4 regions of the Arthrobacter sp. P1_C12_2 genome follow, and region 3 is predicted to be linked to each of the others. Evidence: riboswitches for the same ligand, from Rfam matches in the RefSeq annotation. Region 3 holds a riboswitch; each other region holds the start of a gene.
What was found. Region 3 has a riboswitch for thiamine pyrophosphate ahead of AC1DZQ_RS06135 (bifunctional hydroxymethylpyrimidine kinase/phosphomethylpyrimidine kinase). Riboswitches for the same ligand answer to the same signal wherever they lie in the genome.
Positions count from the first base shown of each region.

Region 1: it holds a riboswitch for thiamine pyrophosphate, as region 3 does, so the genes downstream of both, thiC (phosphomethylpyrimidine synthase ThiC) here and AC1DZQ_RS06135 (bifunctional hydroxymethylpyrimidine kinase/phosphomethylpyrimidine kinase) in region 3, are expected to answer to the same signal.
Region 2: it holds a riboswitch for thiamine pyrophosphate, as region 3 does, so the genes downstream of both, thiO (glycine oxidase ThiO) here and AC1DZQ_RS06135 (bifunctional hydroxymethylpyrimidine kinase/phosphomethylpyrimidine kinase) in region 3, are expected to answer to the same signal.
Region 4: it holds a riboswitch for thiamine pyrophosphate, as region 3 does, so the genes downstream of both, AC1DZQ_RS02390 (ECF transporter S component) here and AC1DZQ_RS06135 (bifunctional hydroxymethylpyrimidine kinase/phosphomethylpyrimidine kinase) in region 3, are expected to answer to the same signal.

Region 1 is NZ_JBFUAF010000012.1:130,793-133,990, forward strand. It holds gene thiC (phosphomethylpyrimidine synthase ThiC) at 1-1,367, opposite strand, end outside; TPP riboswitch at 1,363-1,470, opposite strand; gene AC1DZQ_RS14210 (GNAT family N-acetyltransferase) at 1,547-2,047, shown strand; gene AC1DZQ_RS14215 (amidohydrolase family protein) at 2,051-3,151, shown strand.
Region 2 is NZ_JBFUAF010000006.1:60,498-63,695, forward strand. It holds gene AC1DZQ_RS08435 (RNB domain-containing ribonuclease) at 1-327, opposite strand, end outside; gene AC1DZQ_RS08440 (ferritin-like fold-containing protein) at 369-1,040, shown strand; gene thiE (thiamine phosphate synthase) at 1,060-1,755, opposite strand; TPP riboswitch at 1,782-1,902, shown strand; gene thiO (glycine oxidase ThiO) at 1,896-3,198, shown strand, end outside.
Region 3 is NZ_JBFUAF010000004.1:67,846-71,043, forward strand. It holds gene AC1DZQ_RS06130 (Rne/Rng family ribonuclease) at 1-1,603, shown strand, start outside; TPP riboswitch at 1,752-1,848, shown strand; gene AC1DZQ_RS06135 (bifunctional hydroxymethylpyrimidine kinase/phosphomethylpyrimidine kinase) at 1,951-3,198, shown strand, end outside.
Region 4 is NZ_JBFUAF010000001.1:508,289-511,486, reverse strand. It holds gene AC1DZQ_RS02415 (Na+/H+ antiporter subunit E) at 1-27, shown strand, start outside; gene AC1DZQ_RS02410 (MrpF/PhaF family protein) at 24-302, shown strand; gene mnhG (monovalent cation/H(+) antiporter subunit G) at 334-690, shown strand; gene AC1DZQ_RS02400 (DUF4235 domain-containing protein) at 765-1,028, opposite strand; gene AC1DZQ_RS02395 (heme-degrading domain-containing protein) at 1,070-1,615, opposite strand; TPP riboswitch at 1,804-1,947, shown strand; gene AC1DZQ_RS02390 (ECF transporter S component) at 2,014-2,661, shown strand; gene AC1DZQ_RS02385 (ABC transporter ATP-binding protein) at 2,692-3,198, shown strand, end outside.

The DNA.
Region 1 (3,198 bases), on a different contig from region 3:
CCGTAGCGGGCAATCTCCGTGGCGCCGATTGCCGAGGTGATGTGGTCGTAGCCCGGTGCGATGTCGGTGACCAGCGGCCCGAGCGTATAGAACGGGGCTCCCTTGCAGAGTTCCTGCTGGCGCTCCACGTTTTCCCGGACGAGGTGGAAGGGCACGTGCCCGGGACCCTCCACCATGACCTGCACATCGAACTCCCAGGCCCGCCGCGTGAGCTCGGCCAGGGTGTCCAGCTCGGCGAACTGCGCCGCGTCGTTGGCATCCGCCGTCGCTCCCGGCCGCAGCCCGTCACCCAGGGAGAACGCGACGTCGTACTTCGCGAAAATCTCGCACAGCTCGTCGAAGTGCGTGTAGAGGAAGTTCTCCTGGTGGTGCGCCAGGCACCAGCCGGCCATGATGGAACCGCCGCGGGACACGATGCCGGTGACCCGGTTGGCCGTCAGGGGCACATAGCGCAGCAGCACGCCGGCGTGGATGGTCATGTAGTCCACGCCCTGCTCGCACTGTTCGATCACGGTGTCCCGGAAGATCTCCCAGGTCAGGGCGTTGGCCTCGCCGTTGACCTTTTCCAACGCCTGGTAGATCGGGACCGTGCCGATGGGGACGGGGGAGTTGCGGATGATCCACTCGCGCGTGGTGTGGATGTCGTCCCCGGTGGAGAGGTCCATGACGGTGTCCGCGCCCCATTGCGTGGCCCACTGGAGTTTGTCGACCTCCTCGGCGATGGAACTGGTCACGGCGGAGTTGCCGATATTGGCGTTGATTTTCACCAGGAACGCCTTGCCGATGATCATCGGCTCGGATTCAGGGTGGTTGACGTTGTTGGGAATGATCGCCCGGCCCGCGGCCACCTCGCGGCGCACCAGCTCCACATCGCAGTTCTCGCGCAGCGCGACGAACCGCATTTCCTGGGTGATGACCCCGTCCCGGGCGTAGCGCATCTGCGTGACGGTCCTGCCCTCAACCGCGCGGCGCGGCACCGGGCGACCGCCCCGCCACTCGGCCGACGCCGCACCCCGGCGCACCGCCGACTTGCCGTCGTCGAGCAGTTCACGTTGCCGGCCGGCGTAGGTTTCGGTGTCCGCCCGGGCCTCAATCCAGGGCGCGCGGAACGGTTCCAGCCCGCGGACCGGATCGCTGCCCGGGCCGGCCGTGCGGTAGACGCGGAAGGGAGGGTTCGGGACGCCGCCCGGTGAGGGTTCCAAGGCAATCTCGGTCACCGGGACGCGGATGCCGTGGTCCGGGTCCGTGGTGAAGGCCAGCGAGTGGGACTTCAGCGACTGCGTGGTGGCTGCTGGCTGATTGTCGGCTGACTCAATGTGGGCAGACTGAATTTGGACAGGGCTGTGCTGTGTCACTTGGGTGTTCACGGAAAAGCTCACTTCCTTCGCCGGCATTACCCGGACAGGTTCAACGGTCGCAGGCTGCGTCAGCCCGATCTCAGCCCCTGCAGGGGCACCCGTGTGGTCGTAGACGAAGCTACCACGCACCTCCGGCCGGCTGTCGAGTGTGACGCGGCGCGGTCGGGCCGCGGTGTTAGCGTGGCATTGTGACTCTGCCCAGGGCCGTGCCCCGCATCCGGATGGCGACGCCGGAAGACCTCCCGGCGCTGCCGGTTCTCGAGGCCTCAGCAGACCGCATCCTCGAAGCCGAGCTGGGGAACCAGGCGCTCCCGGCCCCGGGGGTGACGACGCCGGTTGAGCCGCTCTTCATACTTGTCTCCGGAACCCCGCCCGTAGGGTTTGCCCGCGTTGACGAGGTCGGCGGCCAGGCCCATCTGGAACAACTCTCCGTGCAGGCGGACTCCGCTGGGCGGGGGATAGGACGGTCCTTGGTAGAGGCGGCCCTCGATGCGGCCCGGGGTCGTGGCTATTTATCGATGACGCTGTGCACGTTCGCGGACGTTCCGTTCAATGCGCCGTTTTATGCGAGCTGCGGTTTCGAGGAATTCGCCCAGCATGGGCAGGCGTTGGGCGCCCTACGGATCCACGAAGCGCAGCTGGGGCTGGATGATCTGGGCCGGCGGATCGTCATGCGGATTAGGCTTTAGGTCATGACCGGCATCATCGAGTTCAGCGGCCCCATCCTCACCGCGGCGGACCAGGTCCGCCACGGGCTGTGGTCGGTGGAGGGCCGGCTGACCTTCCACCGTCCGGCGGCCGCGCCGGGGCTCGTGCTTGACGGCTGGGTCATTCCCGGCCTCGTGGACGCACACTGCCACGTCGGCCTCGGCCCGGGCGGGGACGTTACCGAGGACACCGCGGAATCCCAAGCTCTGGCGGACCGCGACGCCGGGACGCTGCTGGTCCGCGACGCCGGCGCCGTCCACGACACCCGCTGGCTCCAGCAGCGCGCTGACCTTCCCCGGATCATCCGCTCCGGCCGGCACCTCGCCAGGACCCGGCGCTACCTGCCGGGCCTGGCCGTCGAGGTCGAACCCGAGGATCTCGTCGAGGCGGTGCGCAAGCAGGCCCGCGCAGGCGACGGCTGGGTCAAGCTCGTGGGGGACTGGATTGACCGCGACGCCGGCGATCTCGCCGCCAGCTTTCCCGCCCGGACGGTCAAGGACGCCGTCCAGGCCGCCCACGAAGAAGGGGCCCGCGTCACCGCGCACTGCTTCGCCGAAGACACCCTCGATGACATGCTCGACGCCGGGATCGACTGCATCGAGCACGCCACCGGGCTGCTGCCGCGGCACCTGCCGCGCTTGGTCGGGCAGGGCGTCCCGATTGTGCCCACCCTGATCAACATCGCCACGTTCCCGGACATCGCGGCCCGGGCGGAGACCAAGTTCCCCCGCTACGCCGCCCACATGCGCTCGCTGTGGGCGCGGCGGGCGGAGCGGGTGCTCGAAGCCCACGAGGCCGGGGTGGCGATCTATGCCGGAACCGACGCCGGAAGCGTGATCAGCCATGGCCGGATCGTGGACGAGATCCAGGCCCTGCACGCCGCCGGCCTTCCCGGCGCCGCCGCCCTCGACGCCGCGAGCTGGTCCGCGCGGACGTGGCTCGGCGCGGAGTCCATCTGTGATGGGGCAAGTGCGGATGTCCTTGTCACCGCCGAGGACCCGCGGAGCAAACCTGCCACGCTCCGCCGGATCCAGCACATTGTGCTGCGCGGGCTGCCGGTGAACCGGGCGCAGACCGGTCATTAGGAATAAATTGAAGCTTCAAGTAATTTACTTCTATGCAGAGTCACCGA
Region 2 (3,198 bases), on a different contig from region 3:
GCGGGTCTCGGCGTCGAGCGCCCCGCCCGGGGCGACAAATGAGGGGACATCGGCGATCGCGTAGAAGACCTTGTAGCCCCCGTCGCCCCGTTCGATAAACAGGGCCTGGTCGAGGTCGGTGGACGATGCCGGATCGATGGTCACGAACTCGACATGCGTCAGGTCAAGGTCCGGGAGCTTGTGCTCGGCGACCGCCGCCTCCGCGTCGCGCAGCACGTCCTCCGGGAACGGGCCGGGCAGTTCCAGCGTGGTGCGCAACGCCTTGAGAGCCCCGGCAAGCTGGTTCTGCTGCTCGTGGACACTGGGGGTCAGACGATGATGGGACACGAAAATCAGGGTAGCCCGATTTCCGCTATTAGTCTTGGATGATGAGCGCAACTGCGGACGATCCGGCCCTCTACAACAGTTTTCTTTCGGAGCTGCTGGGAGTCTTGGCGTACGGCGAGCTTTCCGCCTTCGAGCGGCTGTCCTCGAGTGCCCGGTATTCGCCCACGCTGCATGACCGTGAGGTGCTGGGCAGAATGGCGGTGGTCGAGTTCCAGCATTACGAACTCGTCCGGGCCCGGCTCGAGCACATGGGCCTGGACACGGAGGCCGCCATGCTGCCGTTCCAGCCCTCGGTGGACCACTTCCACGAGCGCACGCGCCCGGCGGACTGGTACGAGGCGCTCATGAAGGCCTACGTGATTGACACAGTCGCCGCGGACTTTTACGGCGTCGTTGGCCGGTACGTGGACGCCGGAACCCGGGAGCTGATCGGGCAGGTCCGCTCCACCGGCGAGTCCACGGCCGTGCTGCAGGAGCGCCTCAAGGCGGCCCTGGCCGATGACCCCCGGCTGGCGTCGCGCCTCGCGCTGTGGGCCAGGCGCCTGCTGGGCGAGGTCCTGAACCACGCCCAGCGGGTCAGCGCTGAGCACGCGTTCCTCGGCGGCCTGTCCGGGCTGGACGACGCCGGCGCCCGGGAGATGATAAACGGCCTGGCGGCCGAGCTCGCAGCGAACCACGCGCGCCGGATGGCAGAGCTGGGTCTCGCCGGATAGGTTCAGGCCGGGAACCTGCCTAGGATTCTGCGGCGTCCAGCGCCGCCAGCAGTGCACCTGCGGCGTGGGCCGGATCAGCGGCGTCGGTGATCGCCCGGACCACCACGATCCGCCGGGCGCCGGCGTCGACTACCTGCTCCACGTTGCTGAGGTCGATCCCGCCGATCGCGAACCACGGCATGACGCCGTCGACCTTACCGGTTCCCTCCGTGTCCGCCCGGCCGATCGCCTGGGCGGCGTAGCGCACCAAGTCGAGGCCGACGGCGGCGCGTCCCGGCTTGGTGGGCGTCGCCCACACGGGGCCTACACAGAAATAGTCGAGTCCTTTGCGGCCGGGCGAGGCAGCAATGGCGGCGTCCACCTGTTTCGGGCTGTGGGTGGACAGGCCGATAACGGCATCTTTGCCCAGGAAGCCGCGGGCGGCGTCGAGCGAGATGTCCTTCTGGCCGACATGAAACACAGGAGCCCCGGACAAGGAGGCGATGTCCGCCCGGTCATTGACGGCCCACAGCCGTCCGTGACGCAGCGCTGCGGCGTGCAGGACCTCCAACAGTTCCAGTTCCTCGGACGCCTCGAGCGACTTGTCGCGCAACTGGATGATGTCCACGCCGCCGGCGAAGGCGGCGTCCACGAAGTCCTCGAAGTCGCCGCGGTCCCTGCGGGCGTCGGTGCAGAGGTAGAGGCGGGCGGTGGTGTGGAGGGGGTCCTGGCTCATGGGACCAGCCTAGTTCCTCTAAACTGGGCGCATACCGCGGGAGCCCGCAGCAGCCATGTCGCCGCTGCACGGCTGAGAGGGCGTCAGAGCCGACCGCTTGACCTGATCCGGCTAGTACCGGCGTAGGGAAGGAATTTTTCATGGGCACACGAGCCGGCCGTTCAGCCGAAGCCGCAAATGACGCCGCCGCCCAGGTTTGTGACACCGGGCCTGATTCTGCAGAGACAATCACCGCGGGGGATATCAGTGCCGACGTGGCCGTGATCGGCGGCGGCGTGATCGGCCATGGCATCGCATTCGAGGCCAGCCGGGCAGGCCGCTCCGTGGTCTTGATTGATGATGCTCCCGGCAGCGGAGCCAGCTGGGCCGCGGCCGGCATGCTGGCCCCCGTGAGTGAGCTGCACTACCAGGAGGAGCAGCTCCTGGAACTGATGCTTGAGGCCTCCCGGCTGTGGCCAGGATTCGCTGCCGCAATCGACGCCGGTGCCGGCGGCACGGAATCCCCGCTGGGTACCGGCTATTTGACGACGGCGACCCTCGCGGTCGGGGCCGACGCGGCGGACCGGCGCGCGCTCGCGGACCTGAGGGACGTCCAGCTGGCCTGTGGCCTCAGCGTGGAACCACTGACAGTGCGCGAGGCACGCGGCCGGGAACCCCTGCTGAGCCCCGGCATCTCGTGCGCCTTCGACATCCCGGCCGACCACCAGGTGGACCCCCGCCTGCTGATCGCCCGGCTCGCCGGCGTCCTCGGCGCGGAGAGCGGCGGCAGCTTCGTCCGGCGCCGCGCGGCAGGCCTGCTGTGGCAGGACGGACAGGTGGGGGGCGTTCGGCTGGCCGGCGGCGGTTCTGTGCGGGCTGCGGAAACCGTCGTCGCCAACGGGCTCGATGCCCCCGGGCTCGGGGAGCTGCCCGCCGGGCTGGCGCTGCCGCTGCGGCCCGTCTATGGCGACATCCTCCGGCTTCGCGTTCCCCCGCATCTGCAACCGCTGCTCACGGCCACCGTTCGGGGCATGGTGCGCGGTGTCCCCGTGTACATCGTCCCCCGCCAGGACGGGACCGTGGTGATCGGAGCCACCCAGCGCGAGGACGGACCATCGGATCCGCACGCGGTGTCCGCCGGCGGCATCTACCAGCTGCTGCGGGACGCCCAGCAGCTGGTGCCCGCGGTCGCCGAGCTGGAGCTGGTGGAAGCCACGGCCCGGGCCCGGCCCGGCACACCGGACAACGCCCCCCTGCTGGGGCGGGTGGCACGACCGGACGGCGGGGACGTCCCGGGACTGATCATCGCCACAGGTTTCTTCCGGCACGGCGTCCTGCTGACCCCCGCGGCGGCCGCAGTGTGCCGGCAACTCATGGACGGGACTCCGGACCCGCGCTGGTCCGGGTTCCGCCCCGACCGTTTTTCCCGCATCCCGGATTTGTCCGGGGACAGCCCCAAGAAGG
Region 3 (3,198 bases):
CCTCAAGCGGATCCTCAAGGACCGCCTGCCCGAGGACGCGGGCGTCATTGTCCGCACCGCGGCCGAGGGTGCCTCCGAGGAGGAGCTGACGCACGACATCAACCGCCTCCGCGCGCAGTGGGAGGGCATCGAGGGCCAGTCGACATCGACCAAGATCCTCGCCCCCGAGCTGCTTTACGGCGAACCTGACCTGACCATCAAGGTGGTCCGGGACGTCTTCAACGAGGACTTCTCCAAGCTGATCGTCTCCGGCGAGGAAGCTTGGGACACCATCGAGGCCTACGTCACCTACGTGGCACCGGACCTCGTGGGCCGGCTCGAGAAGTGGACCAAGGACTCGGACATCTTCGCGGCCTGGCGCATCGACGAGCAGATCCACAAGGCCCTGGACCGGAAGGTCTTCCTGCCCTCGGGCGGTTCGCTCGTGATCGACCGCACCGAAGCCATGACCGTGGTGGACGTCAACACCGGCAAGTTCACCGGCTCCGGCGGCAACCTCGAGGAAACCGTCACCAAGAACAACCTGGAAGCGGCCGAGGAAGTCGTCCGGCAGCTGCGCCTGCGCGATATTGGCGGCATCATCGTGATCGACTTCATCGACATGGTGCTCGAATCCAACCGCGACCTCGTGCTGCGCCGCATGGTGGAGTGCCTGGGCCGGGACCGGACCAAGCACCAGGTGGCCGAGGTGACCTCGCTGGGCCTCGTGCAGATGACCCGCAAGCGGATGGGCACCGGACTTCTGGAAGTCTTCGGCGAGCAGTGCGAAACGTGCGCTGGCCGCGGCATCGTCACCCACGACGAGCCGGTGGAACACCGCCGCGCCAACACGGTCGCCGCGGAACACTATGTGCCGCGCACCGAGGCCCAGCCTGCTGCCCGCACGGAGCGCAAGAGCCGTCGCCGCGGCAGGGGAGGCCAAGGCGCGGAGACCGTGCCGGCCGCACCCGCGCCCGTGCACGCTGAGCCCACCGAGGCTGAGCGCCACGCCAAGGCCGAAGCCACCCGTGCCGCGCTGGCGAATATCGCTGCCGCGGCGCACGCCGCGCACCTGCACGACGGGGAGGCAGCCGCTGCCAGCGACGCCGGGGCCCGCCAGGCCGCCGTCGACGCCGTCACGCAGCTCGCAGCCGCGGACGAGGCAGCCGGTCGTCCCGCAACCGTGCTGACGTTCGGCGGCGAGCAGGTGGCCCTGCCCTTCGTCGAGCACGCCGAGGACCAGCCGACACCGGCTCTGACCCTGGACCTGCTGACCGAGGCCTTCGCCAACCTGGGCGAGGCCGAGGCCGGCAAGCCGGCCGGGATGGACACCGAAGCGCCTGCCGCGGCCACCGAGGCACCCGCAGCAGTGCGCGCTGCCGAGGCTCCGGCGTCACGGACAGCTGACACCACTCGTGGCCGCCGCGGGCGACGCAACCGGAGCGCCAGCCGCGCCCAGGGCGCAGCCAACGAAACCTCCGTGGAGCATCGCGAGGCGACCCGGCCGGCCGCGGCCGGATCGATCCACGAGGCCAAGGCACCCGCCGCGGCCAGGCCTGCTTCCATCCCGGCAGGCAACGAGCCGATCATCCTCGGCGTCGGCGTACCGGCGTCGGAGCTGTAGTGTTCCGCAACTAACCACGTTCCCGACCGGTCACCATTTCGACCGGTCGGGCTGCGGGTCCGGGCCCGAGCGGGCGTAACATACGTCCGCTCCGGCCCGGGCCCGCTCGTGGGTTAAGGGGGCAACCGGGTGGCAACGGCTAGGCTGGAACACTGACACGGGGTGCCGCGCATCAGCCGGCTGAGATCCAGACCCGTTGAACCTGTCCGGTTAGCACCGGCGAAGGGATGTCTGCCTTGTCCGCGAGACCGAATCCGTCCGAGTTTCTGCCCAGCGAGTTTCAGCCGACCAATTTTCTGCCCAACGAGTTTCTGCCGGCGCAGCCCCGCCCGTCCGCGCCGCCGCGCATACCCCGCGTGCTGGCCATCGCCGGCTCTGACCCCTCCGGCGGAGCCGGGATCCAGGCCGACCTGAAAAGCATCGCGGCGAACGGCGGCTACGGCATGGCCGCCATCACCGCCCTGACAGCGCAAAATACCCAGGGCGTGCGCGCCGTCCACGTCCCCCCGGCCGCGTTCCTCACGGCGCAGCTGGACGCCATCAGCGACGACATCGGCATCGACGCCGTCAAGATCGGCATGCTCGGCGACGCCTCTGTGATCGACGCCGTCCGCAGCTGGCTGGAAAAGGTGCGCCCCGCCGTCGTCGTCCTGGACCCGGTGATGGTCGCCACCAGCGGCGACCGGCTTCTGCAGGAATCGGCCGAGACCGCCCTGCAGGCCCTCCTGCCGCTGGCGCACCTCATCACGCCCAATCTCGCCGAACTCGCCATCCTGCTCAAGGAGCCCGTCGCGGCCGACTGGGCTGAGGCCCTGGCGCAGGGCAAGCGGCTAGCCGCACTGACCGGCACCACCGTGCTGGTTAAGGGCGGACACCTCCAGGGCGGGCAGCACGGGGACGGACCCGTCCACGACGCCGATGCCGCCGACGCCGACGCAGGCAATGCCGCCGACCCCGGCTGCCCGGATGCGCTGGTCAACACCGGCGGCCTGCTCGGCCAGGAAACGGTGGTGGTGCCGGGGGAGCGGATCGCCACGCGCAACAGCCACGGCACCGGATGCTCCCTGTCCTCGGCCATGGCCACCGTGCAGGTCCGGGTGGGGGATTGGGAAGCGGCGTTGCGGGAAGTGAAGCCGTGGCTGCTCGGCGCGCTCCGCGAAGCCTCGGTCCTGGACGTCGGCACCGGCAACGGCCCGGTCCACCACTTCCACCACCTGCAGCGAATCAAGGATGGGCAGGCCCTCAAAGACGGCCAGCGCGGCCAGCGCGGTCAGCACCACCCCGGCGGGCACGGTCCGGCGGAGGGCGAGTTCGCCGCAGCCCTCCGCGCAGGAGCCACGGGCGATCTTGAGGCCATCTACGCCCTGGACTTCGTCCGCGGACTGGCCGACGGAACCTTGCCCGAGCACGAGTTCGCGTACTACCTCGCCCAGGACGCCATCTACCTCAACGGCTACTCCCGGGTCCTGGCCCGCGCCGCCGCGATCGCCCCCACCGAGGCCGAGCAGCTGTTCTGGGCCCGTTCGGCGCAGACCTGCCTGGAAGTCGAATCCGAGCTGCACCGTTCCTGGCTCAGCACCCGCCCGACCGCGCCC
Region 4 (3,198 bases), on a different contig from region 3:
GCCCTGACACAGGAGATCGCCGCATGATGCAGACCGTCCTGACGGTGACCGCCGTCGTACTGTCCCTGGCCGCCGCGGGGGCGATCATCCGGATCGGGCGGGGCCCCTCGCTGCTGGACCGGGTTCTCGCCGCCGACGTGCTGCTGGCCATTTTCGGGGCGGCCCTGTGCATCGATATGGCCGTCAACCGGCACCTCAACAACCTGATGCTGCTCGTTGCGATTTCCCTGATCGGCTTCGTCGGGTCGGTGACCGTGGCCCGGTTCGTGGCCGACAGGCGGGAGGGTGTCCGTGAATCCTGACACTGTGATCGACGCCGTCTCCGCCGTGTTCATGGTGACCGGCGCCCTGATGTCCCTCGCCGCGGCCATCGGGCTCCTGCGGTTCCCGGACCTCATGAGCAGGATGCACGCGGCCACCAAACCGCAGGTCCTGGGCCTGTTCCTGCTGCTGGCGGCCCTCGGCCTGCAGATGCGCACCTGGTCGGTATGGCCAGTCGTGCTGGTGGCCTGGCTCTTCCAGCTGCTCACCGTCCCCGTGTCCGCCCACATGGTGGGCCGGGCCGGCTACCGGACCAAGCACCTGCACCCGGAACTGCTGAGCTCCGACGAGCTCGAGGCCGTAGTCCAACAGGCAGCAGGCCAGCAGGCGGCCACGCACGGAACGGACGACGACGACGCCGGCCGCTGAGCCCCTTCAGCGACAGGAGCGGCGGCCGGCGCTTCGACAGGCGCGGCGGCGGCGCCGCGGCTAGTCGAGACCGGTCAGACGAGGTCCTCGGTCTTGGCGAAGCGGGTGATCGCGCGCTGGGTGCCGCGGTTGGCGAGCACCTGGATGATGGCGCTGACTGATGCGGAGATCAGGGCGAACGTCAGGGCCGAGCGCAGCGTGGTGGGCACGTCTTCCTCGTTGCCCTTGGGCGGCTTGTTGCCCGTGGACTTTTCCCACAAGGTGTCCACCAGCTTGGTGCCGGCAAAGCCGGCCAGGAGGCTGACGCCGGTGCCGAGCAGCTTGATGAGGATGTTCATTCTTCGGTCTCCTTGGGACGGGAACAGGGTCTCTGCCTAGCCTAGCGTTCCGGGGTGAGGACCATCCGCAGGGCCTCGACCACGAGGTCGTGGTCCGCCTTCTGGGGCAGGCCCGAGACCGTGACGACGGCGACGGCGCCCGTGCCGCGCAGGTAGATGGGGAACGCCCCGCCGTGGGCGGCGAACTCCGTCTGATCCCACCAGGCGTTGTCTTCGATCCTTCCGCCGGCAGCGCGGGCGCGGAGGCCCACCAGCAGGGACGGGACCTCGTAGCGCATGGCGGTGCTCTTCTTGGCGTTGATCCAGCGCTCGTTGTCCGGTGTGGCGCCGTCCAGCGCGGCGTGGAAGAGTACCTGCTCGCCTTTGGTGATGTCGACGGCGATGGGCAGCGAGCGTTGCCGGCCCAGCTCGACAAGGAGGAGTCCGAGGTCCAGGGCGTCGTCTTTGCTGAACGACGCGAACTGGAGCGTCTCCATCTCGGCCAGCACGCGGCCGATGAGCGCAGCCAGGGAGCCCTGCGGCTGAGGATCGCTCGAGTCGGGATCGTATTCCCCGGTGGGATCTTGTGTGGCCGGTATGTGCGTCAAAATATTCCAGCTTTCCGGTGGGTGACGAGGCCGCCCGCTGGCGGGTCCGGGTGTCCGACACGATGACTCTACCAAGAGGGGCGTTCCCGCCCGCCGGGACCGCCGCTGTCCCGTCCCCGATTGTGACGGGATGTCACTGAAAACCCGGCCGTCCGGGTGTAAACTGAGCCAGCCCACAAGGGCGAAAAAAATTACGACAGGGGAGCGCCGCCGTCGGGCATCGCCGGAACAATCCGGGGCAACCTTTGGTGGGCGCTGAGAGTGCGGACAGCCGCAGACCCTCGAACCTGATCCGGTTAGTACCGGCGCAAGGGAGTCGAGTTCTCAGGGTGCGCGGAGGGCGGCGGAAGCCGAGACCGGCCGGAGCACCCTCCCCTCCTGTTCCTCAGGAGGACGACATGACAGATATTTCAGCACAGCATGGTTCCGCCAGCCGTTCATCCGCCCGCCGCGACTACAGCTGGCGCGTGGTGGACATTGTGGTGGCGGCGTTGATCGCCGTTGCCGGCGGCGTCATTTTCTGGGCCTGGTCCCAGGGCGCGAACCTGATTTCGACCCCGGTGAACGCGGTCTACCCGCCGCTGAGCGGACTCTACGCCGGCGGCTGGATGATCCCGGCGGTGCTGGGCATGCTCATCATCCGCAAGCCGGGCGCGGCGCTCTTCTGCGAGACCGTTGCGGCCACGGGCGAGCTCATCATGGGGTCGCAGTACGGCACCACGGTGCTGATCTCCGGCATCCTGCAGGGCCTCGGCGCCGAACTGGTCTTCGCGGCCTTCCTCTACAAGAAGTTCAACCTGCCCGTCTCCGTGCTGGCCGGAGCCGGCGCGGGCCTGTTCTGCGGCCTGAACGATTCCTTCCTGCCGTGGGGCTGGAACATCGCCTACGAGGCCGGCGACAAGCTCGCCTACATCGTCTTCACGACGATCTCCGGCGCAGTGATTGCCGGCGGACTGGCCTGGCTCGCCACGCGTGGCCTGGCCAAGACCGGAGTGCTGGGCTCCTTTGCCTCGCGCAAGGCCGCCACGGAGCCCGTCTTCTCCTGAGCCCCGTTCCTTGAACCCTGCAGAGAACCCATGAGATCTTCATCAGGCGTCCGGCCGGCCGCCGTCACGGCCCGTGGCTGGGGCTGGCGGCATGCCGGACGGACCCGGCCCGCGGTCAGCGGCCTCGACCTGGACATCCGGCCGGGGGAGCGCGTGCTCCTGCTCGGCCCCTCCGGCGCCGGCAAGTCGACGCTGCTCCACGCCCTGGCCGGAGTGCTGGGCGACGGCGCGGCCGGCGCATCTGGGCAGGCCGGCGACGCCGAAGACGCTGACGAGACCGGAAGCCTGCTGATCGACGGCGCCGCGCCACGGGCGCAGCGTGGCCGCGCCGGGCTGGTGCAGCAGGACCCGGAAACGCAGGTGGTGCTCTCCCGCCTCGGCGACGACGTCGCCTTCGGGGCTGAGAACCTCGCCGTCCCGGCGGCGGAGATCTGGCCGCGCGTGCGCGAGGCCCTCGACGACGTCGGGCTGGGCCGGCTGCCGCTGGACCACCCGACGTCGGCCCTCTCCGGCGGACAAAAGCAGCGGCTGGCGCTC